DNA from 2 places in the Kitasatospora sp. HPM-01-4 genome. Region 1 is predicted to be linked to the other one. Evidence: riboswitches for the same ligand, from Rfam matches in the RefSeq annotation. Region 1 holds a riboswitch; the other holds the start of a gene.
What was found. A riboswitch is a leader RNA that binds a small molecule or an ion and turns the genes downstream of it on or off. The one in region 1 is predicted to bind magnesium.
Positions count from the first base shown of each region.

Region 2: linked by a shared signal. The riboswitch ahead of ACSMTC_RS29070 (NRAMP family divalent metal transporter) and the one ahead of ACSMTC_RS02650 (hypothetical protein) in region 1 are both predicted to bind magnesium.

Region 1 is NZ_JBPQGP010000005.1:601,388-608,718, forward strand. Features, by position in the region: gene ACSMTC_RS02620 (alkaline phosphatase family protein) at 1-899, shown strand, start outside; gene ACSMTC_RS02625 (hypothetical protein) at 896-1,489, shown strand; gene ACSMTC_RS02630 (ABC transporter permease) at 1,695-3,476, shown strand; gene ACSMTC_RS02635 (ABC transporter ATP-binding protein) at 3,508-4,833, shown strand; gene ACSMTC_RS02640 (VOC family protein) at 4,886-5,260, opposite strand; gene ACSMTC_RS02645 (hypothetical protein) at 5,382-5,570, opposite strand; gene ACSMTC_RS02650 (hypothetical protein) at 5,610-5,843, opposite strand; M-box (ykoK) riboswitch at 6,140-6,315, opposite strand; gene ACSMTC_RS02655 (N-acetylmuramoyl-L-alanine amidase) at 6,491-7,331, shown strand, end outside.
Region 2 is NZ_JBPQGP010000005.1:6,643,607-6,650,937, reverse strand. Features, by position in the region: gene ACSMTC_RS29090 (hypothetical protein) at 46-561, opposite strand; gene ACSMTC_RS29085 (winged helix-turn-helix domain-containing protein) at 792-1,247, opposite strand; gene ACSMTC_RS29080 (hypothetical protein) at 1,365-1,625, opposite strand; gene ACSMTC_RS29075 (hypothetical protein) at 1,820-2,155, opposite strand; gene ACSMTC_RS29070 (NRAMP family divalent metal transporter) at 2,283-3,932, opposite strand; M-box (ykoK) riboswitch at 4,270-4,445, opposite strand; gene ACSMTC_RS29065 (NAD(P)/FAD-dependent oxidoreductase) at 4,595-6,001, opposite strand; gene ACSMTC_RS29060 (CAP domain-containing protein) at 6,432-7,331, opposite strand, start outside.

The DNA of each region.
Region 1 (7,331 bases):
ACCAGTACGTGGCGAAGCACAACCCGACCGCCTGGTTCCACGCGACGATGGACCACCCCAAGGACTGCGCCAGGGTCGTCCCGCTGGACGGCCGCCCCGCCGAGGCCGGACACCCGGCCCTCAGCGGCCTCGCCCAGGACCTGAAGAGCGAGAAGACCACTCCCGCCTTCTCCTGGATCACGCCCGACAACTGCTCCGACGCGCACGACTCCACCTGCAAGGGCGACAACGGCTCCGGCGACCCGAACAACCACCAGGGCGGCCTGTACGCCTCCGACCTGTTCCTGCAGAAGTGGATCCCCCAGATCATGGCCTCCCCCGCCTTCCAGGACGGCGGCCTGATCGACATCACCTTCGACGAGGCGTTCCCCCCGTACAAGGCGTACGGCAACTCCACCGGCGACTACACCGGCAACACCGACCCCAAGCTCAACACCCCGACCGACACCGCGCAGTCCGTGGTGGCCTGCTGCAACGAGCTCCCGGGGCCCAACACCACCCAGCCCGGTGACCAGGCCTTCGGCCAGGACACCACTCCCGGTGGCGGTATCACCGGCTCGGTCCTGCTGTCCCGCTACATCAAGCCGGGAACCATCAGCGACCAGCCCTACAACCACTACTCCTGGCTGCGCAGCATGGAGGACCTGTTCCACATCACCCGTGGCGGCGCCGACGGCCACGGCCACCTGGGCTACGCCGGCACCCCCGGCCTGCGCCCCTTCGGCCCCGACGTCTACAACAACCCCAGCGGCCGCGCGCTGCAGCCCGCCGCGATGGGCAGCAACGGCGTCTACTCGGCCACCTCGGGCCAGCCGCAGGACCAACCCGCCGAGCTCGCACCGGACTTCACCGGGGCGAGCGCCGCGCAGGACAGCCTGAAGCCGGGAGCCGGCAGGTGAGCAACCGCTCCACCGGCCGTGGCCGCGCCCTCCGTGGGCGCGGCCACGGCCGCCGCCGTACCGCGGGCCTCCTCCTGCTGCTGGGCCTGCTCGCCGGTGCGACCGGCTGCTCGGGCTCGGAGACCTCCGACGACGTGAGCCGTCTGGGCCGGGTGCCGATCCCCAGCGCGCCGGCGTCGCCGATCGTGCCCACCGCGTCCGCCGGTCATGCCCAACTGGTCGCGATGGGCGATGCCGTGGCACTCGACCTGGGTACGAGCCAGGGCCGGATCACCGCCACCGGCCCCGAGCTGGACCTGCCGGCCCCCTCGGCCGGGGCCGCCCCGCCCGACCGCTCCAAGGGCACCGTCAAGGTGCGGCTGCACACCACCGCGGGCAGCGTCGACCTCACCGCGGACGCCCTGGTACTGAGCGACGAGCTCGGCCATGCCGTGCCGTTCACCGCGGACCGGCCCTCGGCGACCGCGACCCCGGCGCAGGACGCGGTCCTCACACTCACCGCGGTGTTCGAGGCCGGGCACTCGACACTGAGCTGGCGGGTCTCCGGCAAGCCCCTGGCGACCTGGGACTTCGAGGTCGAGCTCGACTAGGCCCGGCACAGCGCCGGCCAGGCCGCGGCCGGGTGCCCGGACGCCGCGCACCCGGCCGGCGCCCGTCCCGCCCGCGCGTCGGGCGCGTCGGGCGCGCCGCCGGGCGACCGGGCGGAGTGCGGCGGCCCGGCGCGTTGGGCCATGCCGGTGAGTGTTCCCGCACCGGTCATCCAGGCGGGTCCGCGGGCCGCCCGGGCATGGTTCAGTGGCGACCGTACGACTGCGGCACGGGCGTCGGGTGGTGGGACAGGTGGCGGGTGAGGGCGGCTTCCCTTCGCGCGGGGTGTGGCGGCGGCCGGCCCTGCGCTGGGTCGACGTGCTGGTGGCAGCGGCGCTGATCTCACTGCTGTACGGCCTGTTGCGGCTCGCGCCCGGCCTGAACGCACCGTTCCTGCCGGACCAGGCACCGCCGACGGTGTCCACGGATCCGGCGAACCTGCCGTACTACGCGGTGCGTTCGCTGCTGCGGATGTTCGCCGCGCTGGTCGCCTCGGTGCTGTTCACCTTCGCCTACGCCACCGCCGCCGCCCGGCTGCGGCGGGCGGAGAAGGTGCTGCTCCCGGTGCTGGACATCCTGCAGTCGGTGCCGGTGCTGGGCTTCCTCTCGGTCACCGTGACGGCGTTCATCAACCTGTTCCCGGGCTCCACCTTGGGCCTGGAGTGCGCCTCGATCTTCGCCATCTTCACCGCGATGGCCTGGAACATGACCTTCGCCTTCTACGCCTCCCTGACGAGCCAGCCGCGCGAGCTCGACGAGGCGTCCCGGGTGATGCGGCTGACCAAGTGGCAGCGGTTCTGGCGGCTCGACGTGCCGAGCGGAATGATCCCACTGGTCTGGAACGGGATGATGAGCTTCGGCGGTGCCTGGTTCTTCCTGGCCGCCTCCGAGTCGATCAGCGTGCTCAACCACCACTACGCACTGCCCGGGATGGGCTCCTACGCCGCCGCGGCGATCGCCGACGGCGACCTGGGCCAGGTCGGCATCGCCATCGCCGTGATGGTGGTGATGGTGATCGGCGCGAACGTCCTGTTCTGGCGGCCGATGACCGCCTGGGCCGAGCGGTTCCGGGTGGAGGAGTCGGAGGCGGCCGAGCGCCCGCGCAGCGTGGTGCTCGACGTGCTGCGCCGCTCCAGCGTGCCGGAGCTGATCGGCCGCCCGCTGCGGCCGCTCGGACTCCGACTCGACCGGGGGATGCGGGCGTTCGGGCTGGCCGAGCACCCGCTGGCCCGCCCGGCGGCCCGCGAGCGCACCGGCGACGTGTTCTTCGCCGGCGCGGTGGCCGTGCTGGTGATCCTCGGGGCCTGGCAGGCCCTGGACTACGTCCAGCGCACGGTCGGACTGGGCGAGTTCGGGCACGCCCTCGCCCTGGGCGCGGCGACCTTCGGCCGGGTGGTGGTGCTGCTGGTGGCGGCCACCGCGGTGTGGGTGCCGATCGGGGTGTGGATCGGTATGAACCCGAAGGTCACCCGGTTCGCCCAGCCGGTGGTGCAGGTCCTGGCGAGCTTCCCGGCGAACTTCCTCTTCCCGTTCGCCACCGCGGCGTTCGTGGCGCTCGGCATCTCGCTGGACTTCGGTTCGGTCCTGCTGATGGCACTGGGCGCGCAGTGGTACATCCTGTTCAACGTCATCGCCGGCGCCTCGGCGATCCCCTCCGACCTGCGCGAGGCGATGACCGGCTTCCAGGTGCGCGGGCGGCTGCGCTGGCGCTCGTTCATCCTGCCGGCCGTCTTCCCCTACTACGTCACCGGAGGGATCACCGCCGCCGGCGGCGCCTGGAACGCCTCGATCGTCGCCGAGGTCGTGGAGTACGGCTCGCACCACCTGACCGCGACCGGCCTCGGCGCCTACGTCGCCGACGCCACCGGCATCGGCGACTTCCCCCGGATCCTGGTCGGCGTGACCGTGATGAGCCTCTACGTGGTCGCCCTCAACCGCCTGCTCTGGCGCCGCCTCTACCGCATGGCCGAGACCCGCTACGCACTCTGAGACCCGCTCGCTCCCCTGACCGGAGGGCCCGATGACCACCAGCACCCGCTCCACCATCGTCGCGGCCGAGGCGGTGACCAAGACCTTCACCACACCGGACGGGCGCGCGCTTCCGGTGCTGGAGGACATCAGCCTGCGGCTGTCCGAGGGCGAGATCGTCGCCCTGCTCGGCAAGTCCGGTTCCGGCAAGTCCACCCTGCTGCGCTGCCTGGCCGGGCTGATCGCCCCCTCGGCCGGCACCGTGGCCTACCGCGGTACCCCCCTGACCGCGGCCAACCCCGGCGTGGCGATGGTGTTCCAGTCCTTCGCCCTGCTGCCCTGGCTCACCGTCCAGCAGAACGTCGAACTGAGCCTGCAGGCACGGGGCGTGGCCGAGGGCGAACGGCGTGAGCGGGCCCTGAGAGCCATCGACCTGATCGGCCTGGACGGCTTCGAGGGCGCCTACCCCAAGGAGCTCTCGGGCGGCATGCGCCAGCGGGTCGGCTTCGCCCGCGCCCTGGTGGTCGAACCGGACGCGCTCTTCATGGACGAGCCGTTCTCCGCGCTGGACGTGCTGACCGCCGAGAACCTCCGCACCGAACTGGTCGGCCTCTGGGAGGGCCACGAGGCGCCGGTGAAGTCGATCCTGATCGTCACCCACAACATCGAGGAGGCCGTGCTGCTGGCCGACCGGATCCTGGTGCTGTCCTCCAACCCCGGCCGCATCCGCGCCGAGCTCACCGTCGACCTGCCCCGCCCCCGCGACCGCCGGACCCCGCAGTTCGAGGCGCTGGTCGACACCGTCTACGGCATCCTCACCGGTCGCGCCGAGGCCACCGCCGCCGCGTCCGGGCCCGCCGCCGGCCGGCCGACCGCGACCCCGATCACCGTCCCGCTGCCCGAGGCCAGCGTCGGCGGACTCGCCGGACTGCTGGAGATCCTGGTCGGCCGGGGCGGCGAGGACGGCCTGGCGGAGATCGCCGACGAGCTCAACTTCGAGGTGGACGACCTGCTGCCGCTGGTGGACGCCGCGGTACTGCTCGGCTTCGCCAGGACCGCCAACGCCCGGATCGAAATCACCGACTCCGGACGGGAGTTCACCGTCGCCGACATCCTCACCAGCAAGCAGCTGTTCGCCCGGACCGCCGCCCGCAACGCCCCTCTGGTCCGCGCCGTCGTCCAGGCCCTCACCGCCACCGACGACCGCACCATGCGCCGGGACTTCTTCCTCGACCTGCTGCGCCGGGGCTTCGACGCCGCCGACGCCCAGCGCCAGCTGGACATCGCCATCGACTGGGGCCGCTACGGCGAGCTCTACGACTACGACGCCCACGACACCCGGTTCACGCTGGAACCGGGCGCGGAGGCGGCACTCTGAGATCCACGGCGGGCCCTCGTCCGGGGAGTCGGCCCGCCCGGCGGGCCGGGCCTCACGCCGAGGGCTGGGCCTCGACGAACTCCAGCAGGTTGCCGACCGGGTCCTGGGTGTAGAAGCGGCGGGACGGAGGCAGGCTCTCGTCCCAGACCACCAGCGCACCGAGCGAGGCCAGGCGGGCGGCGAACTCGTCGATCTCGCTGACCGCCAGCCCCGGGTGGGCCTTGGTGGTGGGCCGGAAGCTCTCCTCGATCCCCAGGTAGAGCCGGACCCGGCCGCCGTCGGCCGCGAACCAGCAGCCGCGCCGGTCGGTCAGCGGCTGCGGCTTGGGGATCTCGGCCATCTGCAGCACATCGGCGTAGAAGGCGCGCAGCAGCTCCTCGCTGCCGGGCGGCGCGGCGAGCTGGACGTGGTCAAGAGCCGTGATCATGGAACGGGCTCCTCTCGGTTCGACGAATGGTCTTGGTGGGCCGGTCGGATCCGGCCGGTCCGGACCGACCGGCGACGGGGAGCGCGGCCTGCGGCGCCGCGGGCCCTGTCGCCGGTCGGTCTCAGCGGGTTCGGGTGGGCCGGACCGACGGCAGGTCCGCTCCCGCGGCACGCCGCCGGGCGGCGCCGGCCACGGCGCGCACCCCGGCCGGAACAGCGGTGAGCACGACCGCCTCGAGCAGCAGCAGGCCGAGCACGCCGATCAGCATCGTCCCCTCCGCGGTACGCGGGTGGAGCCTGGTCCTCGTCATCATCGTGATTCCCCTGTCGGTTGGCCGTGGTGGGCGGGTTCAGCCGTCCGAGTGCCGGGCGGCCTGGTCGGCGGCGACGGCGGCCTCCCAGCGGGCCCGTATCCGCTGCGGCGGGCAGGCGGGACGCTGGGCTGCGACGGCACTCAGGACGGGGTGATCGAGCGGACTCGCGGCCAGCCGCCCGGCCACCTCGGCCAGAACGGCGCGCACGCGACGGCGCGGGGAGCTGCTGGAGACGAACTCGACCTGGTGGAACGTGGCGAAGACGGACACGTCAACTCACCTTCGTGGACGGGCCGATGGGCATGCGAAGACACACCGCGGCCGGGGCTTTCGACGGTCGGCCGACGCCGTACCGCCGCGCCCTTGGCAGGCTGCACCCGGTGACGCGAACGCAGGAGAAGCGCGCAGAACGGGCGGCTACCGCATGCCAAGGAGGAACGAGGACAGACTGGGGTAAGGGCGACTGTGGCCCGGACTACTGCAATCCATGTCTCTCGCCTCCTCCCGGCCGGGGCGCGGAAACGCGCCGAATCGACACGGCCATGAGCGGACCGGCCCGATCGGCCGGTTCACCCCGACTCGTCAGAGCTTTGGCACTCCACGGCGTGATCCGGCCCGCGAGCCGGAAGCCACTTGGGATCAACCCTTAGGTCGGGAGGATCTGTCCTGATCCGGAGCGTCTCTCGACGGGTGGGATCAGTGGCCTGTGTCCGTGAAGACGCCTCACCGAACGAGGTGCCCTCTTCAAACCACAGAGAGCATAGTCCCTCCGCCAGGACGGGCCCGAACACTTTGCCAGAACTTGACCACCGGCGCCCGTGGCGACACCCGGCGCCGATGGGAACAGCCGCCCGGCCGCAACGGCCCCCGGGAGTGTCGGCGATATGACGCACCGTCAACTGCTGTAGAACCGTGGCATGTACCACACTCCGGCCACCGCCACCCGGAACTCCGGGGCCTCTCCGGCCATCCGCCGCCCTGCGGTCCTCCGCGCCGCCCGAAGCCTGCCCCGGCCCGTCGCCCTGGTCGCCGTCGCCACCGCCGTGGCCACCGTCTGCGCGACCGGCTTCACGCCGCCGGCCGGTACCGCCGTCCCGGCGGACCGGGTCCTGCAGCACCAGTTCGCCGCTGCGGCAAGGGAGTTCGGGGTGCCGCAGCCCGTCCTGCTGGCGCTGGCCTACCAGCAGACCCGTTGGGAGTCCCACCGGGGACGGCCGAGCACCACCGGCAACTACGGCGTACTCGGCCTGACCCAGGTGGACGTGGCGGCCGTGAACGCCGCCGCCGGACACCGGGAGCCCGAGGCACGGGGACGCGGCGACGACCGGCTCCCGGGGCGTCGCACCACCGGCCCGGCCGCCCGCCTCGTGGACTCCCCGGCGCTGCACACCCTGGACGCCGCCGCCGGGTTGCTCCACCGCCCGGCCGGACAGCTGAGGAGCGACCCCGCGCAGAACCTCCGCGGCGGCGCGGCCCTGCTCGCGCGGTACCAGCGGGCCCTCGGCGCCCCCCGGTCGGCCGACCCGGGTGCCTGGTACGGCGCGGTGGCCCGGTTCGGCGCGGGCGGCGCGACGGGGCAGGACGCCACGGCCGGCCGGGTACTCGCCGACCGGGTGTTCCGGACCGTTCGCACCGGCGCCTCGCGCACCACCCCCGAGGGCCAGCGGCTCACCCTGCCCGCCGACCCGGACCTGGTGGTGGCCCGGCCCCCGGACCGGCCCGTGCCGGGAGCCGGGCGGCAGGCCGCCGAGTGCCCGG
Region 2 (7,331 bases), 6.0 Mb from region 1:
CGGATTACGGGTGTTGGCCGTCGGCTAAGGGCTCGCCCCGGCCCGTCAGGTCCTATCCGCCGCGGCCCGGTGGGCGGCGGTGTCGGCGAGGAGGCGGGCCAGGTCGGCGGGGAGGTCGAGGTGGCGGGCGATCCAGGCGGCATCGCGGCCATGGGCGGCGAGGACCCAGGCGGTCTGCAGCCGGTTGCGGCCGGGGTCGGCCGAGAGCGGGAGCAGCCGGGCTATCTCCTCTTTTGGGTAGCCTTCCAGCGCCTTCGCGTCGTACCACTGCCCGTCCGGCGACGGGAGGGGCGCGGTGGAGCGGCCCCGGCGGGCCATGGCACGGTGGCTCCAGCGCACCACCGCGACCAGCACGAACACGGTGGCTCCCGCACCGAACAGACAAGCCCCGATCAGCGGCCGGGCCCGGCCCGGGGCGAGGCCGAGCGCGACCATCTCGACCAGCAGCAGGGTGAGCACGCCGAGCAGCGCCGTCCCCTCCCGGGTACGGGGGCGGGTGATCCGGGCAGGTGGGCGGACGTCCCGGGGCGGCATGGCCCGGGAGTGGAAGTACGGCCTCATCGGAGTTCCTCCGCGTCGGGTTCTCGCGCCGCTGCCCGGGCACCGGCGGTACGAGGCCGGGGCCGCCGCCCGGGGAGGCGGCCCCGGTCAGGGGGATCAGGCGATGGCTTCCTCGTCCACTCCGGTGCTGCCGTCGTGCAGGTGCCAGTGCAGGTCCCGGACGGCCGGTTCGAGCGAGAGCCGGGTGACCACCCGCTCCTCATCGGCGACCGACCGTAGTTGACCGGCCGTCAGGCCGCCACGAACGCCAGGCTCGGGTCGTACTTGTACCCGATCTGGCGGACGGTGGCGATACTGGCGCGGTGGTCCGGACCGAGCTTGCGGCGCAGCCGGGCGATGTGGGTGTTGATGGTGCGGGTGTCACCGTTGTCCGGCCGCTCCCAGACGGCCTCCATCAGCTGGCCGCGCGAGTGAACCCGCAGCGGATTGGCCACCAGGTGCGCGAGAAGTTCGAACTCCAGGTAAGTCAGCTCGAGTTGGCGCCCTTCGACGGTGGCGGTCCGGAAGGTCTGGTCGACCACCACACGCTGCTGCGCCGACCTCGCGGGCCGGCCCGGAGCGGCGGCCAGGGTGGTGGCCGGGGTGGTGGCCGAAGCGGCGGGCGGGGCAGCGGGCGGGGCGGGGCGGTGGGTCGCGGTGTGGTGGTCCGAGAAGATGACGTTCAGCCGTGGGTAGCGCACGACCATGTCGGCCTCCTGGCGGTACGAGTACGAGTTCGGGTTCGGGCTTGGGCGGCGGGCGTCCGGTCGGCGAGGGGCTCGGTCGGCGGAGTCCGCCGGCACAGGGCTCAACCGGCGGAGGATTCAGGCGGCCGAGCGCCAGGTGGCCTCCAGGCGCGGCCGGCCGTCGCGGCCGGGAACGGTGTGCCAGCCGGCCCGCAGTGCCGTCCGGCGCACCGGTACCGGAGACGGCTCGACCGGCGAGGCCGGCGCGTGCAGGACCACGCTGTCGAGCGCGGCCGCCGACAGGCTGTCGGCGAGGTGCGTCCTGGACGACCGGGAGGCTCCCCGGGCCCGGCCGACCGGAATCGGGATGTTGATCTGGAACAGGGCGAGTGCGGACACGGGACGGTCACCTCCGTGGTGAGAACGGCATGCCGAAGCCATGGCTCGGCGTGCTGCAAGGCGAAGAGTGGGAGGGGTACGGGGCGCAGGGAGTGCCACGCACCGAAGGGGCGCGAGGCGCGGGAGGAGCGCGACGTACGAAAGTGGCGCGAGGCGCGGGGAAGTGCGCCGGTGCCGGGGACCGCGGCGGGCGGTCAGGCGGCCCGGACGCCCTGAACAGCCCGGGCGGCCTCGGCGATCCGGTGTGCGGCCGGCAGCGGCAGGTCGGCGAAGTGCGCGAGCCAGCCGGGGTGGTGGCCCTGACGGGCCAGCAGGTATGCGAGGTGCACGCGGGGCTCGTACGCGGAGTCGGCGTAGTTCGGCGTCCCGGAGTCGGGGCAGGTGCCGGGGTCGTCGAGCCGGTAGGCGCGCTCGGCGCCGTCGTGCAGGGTCAGACGCAGGCGCGGGCAGCTGTGGGCGCGCCGGGCGGTGATGCCGTCCGGCTCGACGGTGCGGCCGGTCTGGCGGGGGTGGAGCAGCGAGACGTGCATGGCTGGTTCTCCCTTCCTCGGGCGAGGGGGCGGCGAGAGGCCTATGACTGTTCGGGACTACGGGGTGGGGCACCGGTGGTGCCGGGGTGGGGGAGGCCGCTGTGGGCCGGCCTCCCCCACCGCCGGGTCACTGGGAGATCGCCACCTGGACGATCTTCACGACGACCAGGACCATCGCGACCAGCAGGTAGGTGCGCAGCGCGCCCATGCCGATCTTGCGGGCGGTGGACATGGTCGGACGGGCCAGGGTCTCCAGCGGGGGCATCCGCCAGTTCTCGCGCCCGGTGCGGTCGATCGGGTCCTCCTTGGTGGCGGTGCGCCGGCGGGTGAAGGAGAACCCGGCGGCCAGCACCCCGAGGACGCCGCAGGCGGCCATGATGTCGAGGATCGCCGAGGAGCTGATGTTCGGCCACAGGACCGAGGCGGTCAGGATGACCGACAGGGTGACCAGGACGCCGATCACGGCGGAGGTGAAGGCGTTGGTCTTGGGACCGTTCACCCAGGGGCCCAGGGCCTCCTTGTCGTTGCAGAGCAGCAGCAGGAAGACCGAGGCGGAGGGCAGCAGCACACCGGCCAGGACCTGGACGCCCTGGGTGAGCAGGCCCAGCGTGCTGTCGCTGGCGGCCAGGACGATGATCGCCGCGGCGGCGACCAGACCGGCGTAGACGGCGTAGAAGCCCTTGGCGTTGCCGACCCCGCGGTGCAGCGAGTGCTTGATGCCGAAGACGTCGCCGATCGCGTAGGCGGTGGAGAGCGAGACCGCGAAGGCGCCGATGATCGAGGCGTCCAGCAGGGCGATCGCGAACAGCACGCCGACCAGCTTGCCCGCGTGGTCCTCCAGGCCCTTGGCGATGCCCGCCGCGTCGGTGAACTGGCCGAAGCCGTCGGTGCCGGTGAAGGCGGCGGCGGTGAAGCCCATCATCGCGGCGGCGCCGACGACCACGATCACGATGCCGATCCACAGGTCGGCCTTCTCGTACTTCATGAAGCGCGGGGTGATCCGCTTGTCGATGACGTACGACTGCTGGAAGAAGAGCTGCCAGGGGGCGACCGTGGTACCGACGATGCTGATGATCAGCAGCATCACGGTGGCCAGCTCGCCGCTGCCGCCGGGCATGCTGGGAACCACGAAGTCGTGGGCCATCTGCGAGGTCTTGGGGTGGACCATGAAGTAGATCGGCACCAGCAGCAGCGATCCGGCGCACAGCGCGACCGCGATCCGCTCGAAGCGGCGGAAGGAGCCGGTGAAGGCGGAGGCGATGATGATCGCGGCGGCCAGGATGACCGAGCCGACCTTCGGCAGACCCAGGTAGCCCGCCGCCAGCGTGATCCCGATGAACTCGGTGACCAGGGTCAGCGCGTTGAGCAGGAACAGGTCGATCACGCTGAACGCGCCCCAGAACTTGCCGAAGCGCTCCAGGATCAGCCGGGCGTGGCCGACACCGGTGACGGCACCCAGTCTGAGCACCATCTCCTGGTTGACGTAGAGCACCGGGACCAGCAGCAGCAGGGTCCACAGCAGGCTGGTGCCGTAGTTCTGGCCGGCGTTGCCGTAGGTGGAGAACGCACCGGCGTCGTTGTCGCCGACCATCACGATCAGGCCGGGCCCGACGATCGCCAGCAGCGTCTTGAGCTTGGCGGAGAGGCCCTGGCGCGGGTCGGTGTCGTTGAGGCTGATGGTGCCCAGGGCGCCCTGGATGTCGCCGACGTGAGCGTCGTCGAGCACCGCGGCGCGCGGCGCCGAGATCGACGGTGGAGTCATCGTGGTGTCGGTCATGGCGAACCTCCCTTGCCCCCCGGTTTCACGGGGAGAGTTCGGGTGGCGCGCAGCAGCAATCCCCTTCACGAGGGCACACCGCGGCAGCCCGCGGCGGAATAGCGCCATGAGGTCATAAGGACATGAGGGCATGGCGCAGCACCGAGCGGACGGTGTGTCAGAAAAGCTCGTGAAGAAGGTTGTTACCGCGTGCCGATGGAGAACGAGGACATGCGGATGTGGGGCCGTTTATGGCCCGGACTACTGCAACTCGAATCCATGTCTCTCGCCTCCTTCCGGCCGGGACGCAGCTGTGCGTCGTATCGACACGGCAAGGAGCGGACCAGCCGAAACGGCCGGTTCACCCCAACTCGTCAGAGCTTTGGCACTCCACGGCGTGATCCGGCTCACCAGCCGGAAGCCACTTGGGATCAACCCTTAGGTCGGGAAGATCTGTCCTGATCCGGAGCGTCTCTCGACGGTTGGGATCAGTGGCCTGTGTCCGTGAAGACGCCTCACCGAACGAGGTGCCTTTTCAAACCTCATCAAGCGTAGACCCACCGGAAGGGTGCACCGACCACATTTACCGAATTTTGACCGATCTTCTCGATCGAAACGGGAACCCCGGTGCCGTCCTCGACAACTCCGGCCACTGCGAGCCGTTTTGCGACCCGCTTTCACCCTCACGGCCCGATCCGGCGCCCCCTGGGGCCGCCGCTCAGGGCGGCCTGCAGCAGCACGGCCGGCGCGAAGAGCCTGGTCGGCGGCGCGGTCAGCGAGAGGGTGTCGATGAAGGCGTCCTGCGCGGCCTTGCTGCGCTGGGCGGCGTTCAACACCCGGTCCAGATAGGCGTGCTGGAGCTTCAGCAGCGGCCCCCGACGGCCGCCGAGGGTGGTGTCGTAGCGCAGGTCCTCGGCGCAGGCCGCCCGCCAGGCCGCCCCCGCCTCGCGGAACACCGCGCGCTGGATCATCCTGGAGTTCACCGGGAGTTCAACTACCGTCTGTCTACGGGCGATCGGTCCACGGGACCTGTGGGCTCCGGAAGCTCCGGCCGCGAGCAGATCGCGCAGCACCAGCGCGGACCGGGCCGCCACCGACATGCCCTGCCCGTACATCGGGTTGAAGGTGCAGGCAGCGTCGCCGACCACCAGCAGCCCCTCGGGTAGACCGGCCAGCCGCTCGTAGTGCCGCCGCCGGCTGGGCGGCGGGCGGAAGCCGTGGATCGGGGCGACCGGTTCGAGGCCCTTGAGCAGCTCGTACAGGTCCGGTGTGCGCAACTCCCGGCTGAAGGCGAGGAATCCGTCGAGGTCGGTGGGTGCGGTGAAGCCGCGCATCCCGCCGACCGTCACCATCCAGCGGTCCCCCTCCACCGGGAACAGCAGCCCGAAGCGCGGATTGCGCCCGGGCCGGGGCTGGAGGTAGAGCGCACGGCCGGCGGACAGGCCCCCCTCGGCCCTGCGGAACAGCCCGGTCGAGTAGCTGACCCCGCCGTCCATCACGCTCTCCTCGGGCGCGTCGAGCCCAAGGTCGTTCAGCCAGTGAGGAGTTCGGGACGTACGGCCGGTGGCATCGACCACCACCTCCGCGGGCAGCACCGACTCGGTCCGGTCACGGTCGCCGCGCCGCCGGTAGCGGACTCCGGCGATCCGGGGTCCGGCGACGGTGAGCCCGACGGCGTCGACTCCCTCACGCGCCTCGATACCCGGGTGCGACAGCACCTGGTGGCGCAGCGCCCAGTCGATCAGGGGGCGGGTGAGACTGACGATGGTGTGCCGCGGCGAGAAGGAGGGGAGCCAGCCGGCCGGCGTGAGCCAGCGGATGTCGCTGGGCAGGCCGAGGCGCTGCGCCCCCGCGTCGATGAGCAGCTCGGTCGTGCCGGGCAGCAGCCGCTCGATGGCATCCAGTCCGGCCGGCATCAGCAGGTGGGCCTGGCGGGCCTGCGGGACTCCCCCGGCGAACTCGGCCCTGCCCGGTCGGCGGTCGCGCTCCACCAGGGTCACCTGCCAGCCCGCCTCGGCGAGGACCCAGGCGTGCAGCAGCCCGGCCAGGCTGCCTCCCAGCACGGCGGCTCTGCCAACAGGTAACGACATCTCGGCCCCTCTCTCACCCGGCGGAGCTGTACGCCGGGCCTTGCACTGGGCGGCGGGTGGTGCGGAGGCGGGTGGTGCGGCGCGGAGGCGGAAGGTGGTGCTGCGGTGCGATGGGGTGGTGCACAGGCGCGGACCAGCGCGTGCAGCGTACGTGGGGAGCGTGCGAGGACGAACCGGATGCATTCTGCCCACCCGAGCTGGGCCGCTAACCATCAGATCGGACTGGAGGTGAACGTGCATCGACAAGGAACGCCACCCACACGGAACCGCCCGGGCGATCCCGGTCGCGCACCCGATGGACACGCCCCGCCTTCGACACCACCTCCCGACACCGCACCGTCCGGCAGGGCCCGCCGCCCGAGGGAACGGGGCGGCGGGCCCTGCCGGGGAGAGGACCGGGCCATCTCGGCCGATGTCCTTACAGGACAGGTCAGTTGGAGAAGTCCTGGGTGAGCCAGACGGTGCCGTGGGCATCCCGGTAGACGGCGATGCCGATGTGGCTGAACTCGCCGCTGAGGATGTTCTTGCGGTGGCCGTCGTCCGGCGGCGTCTCGTTCAGCATGTCCTGGGTCAGACTGACGGCCATCGCGGCGATGTCCTGGGCGGCGGAGCCGACCCCGCCGCCGTAACCTATGTTCTCCCCGATGGCGTTCCACTGGACGCCCGCGGCCGTCTCCCGCGCTCCCAACTCGGCCTCGCCCGGGCACTGGTGGGACATGCCACAGCCGCCGGCCATCGTCTGGTTGTGGGCCTCGGCGCTGCGGGTCAGACCCGCCGTGATGGTGTAGGCGGGCAGGCCCTGGGCGGCCCGTGCCTGGTTGATCAGGCTGAGCACCTGCTGTACGGCGTCCGAACTCGAACCGCTCGTCGCGGACGGGGCGGTGGGCGTGGCCGTGGGGGTGGCGGCGGGGGCCTGGCCGGCCGGAGCCGACGGGGACGCGGACGGCGACGACGGGGCGGACGCCTCGGACGACGGAGCGGAGGCGTCGGACGACGGGGTCGAGGCCTGAGCGGTCGGCCGCGCGCCGTGGGAGCCCTGGTAGTCGGCGGCGGGCTGCGCGCTCTCGGTGTCCGGGGCCTGGGTGGCCGAAGCGGTCGGGGAGGCGTGGGACTTCCCGGCGGGAGCCTGACCGGCGGGCCGCGCGGCGTGCGGCGCGGTGTGCGAGCCGGCCTGGTGGCGCTGCCCCCCGGAGCCGGCCTGGTGGTGGTACTGGTGGTGCTCCTGCCACCCGGCGTAGCTCGCGTAGGTGTGGGAGCCGGGCGCCGCGGAGGCTCCGCTCGCACTCAGCAGCGGCAGCATGAGACCGGCGCCGGCGATCCCGGCGGTGGC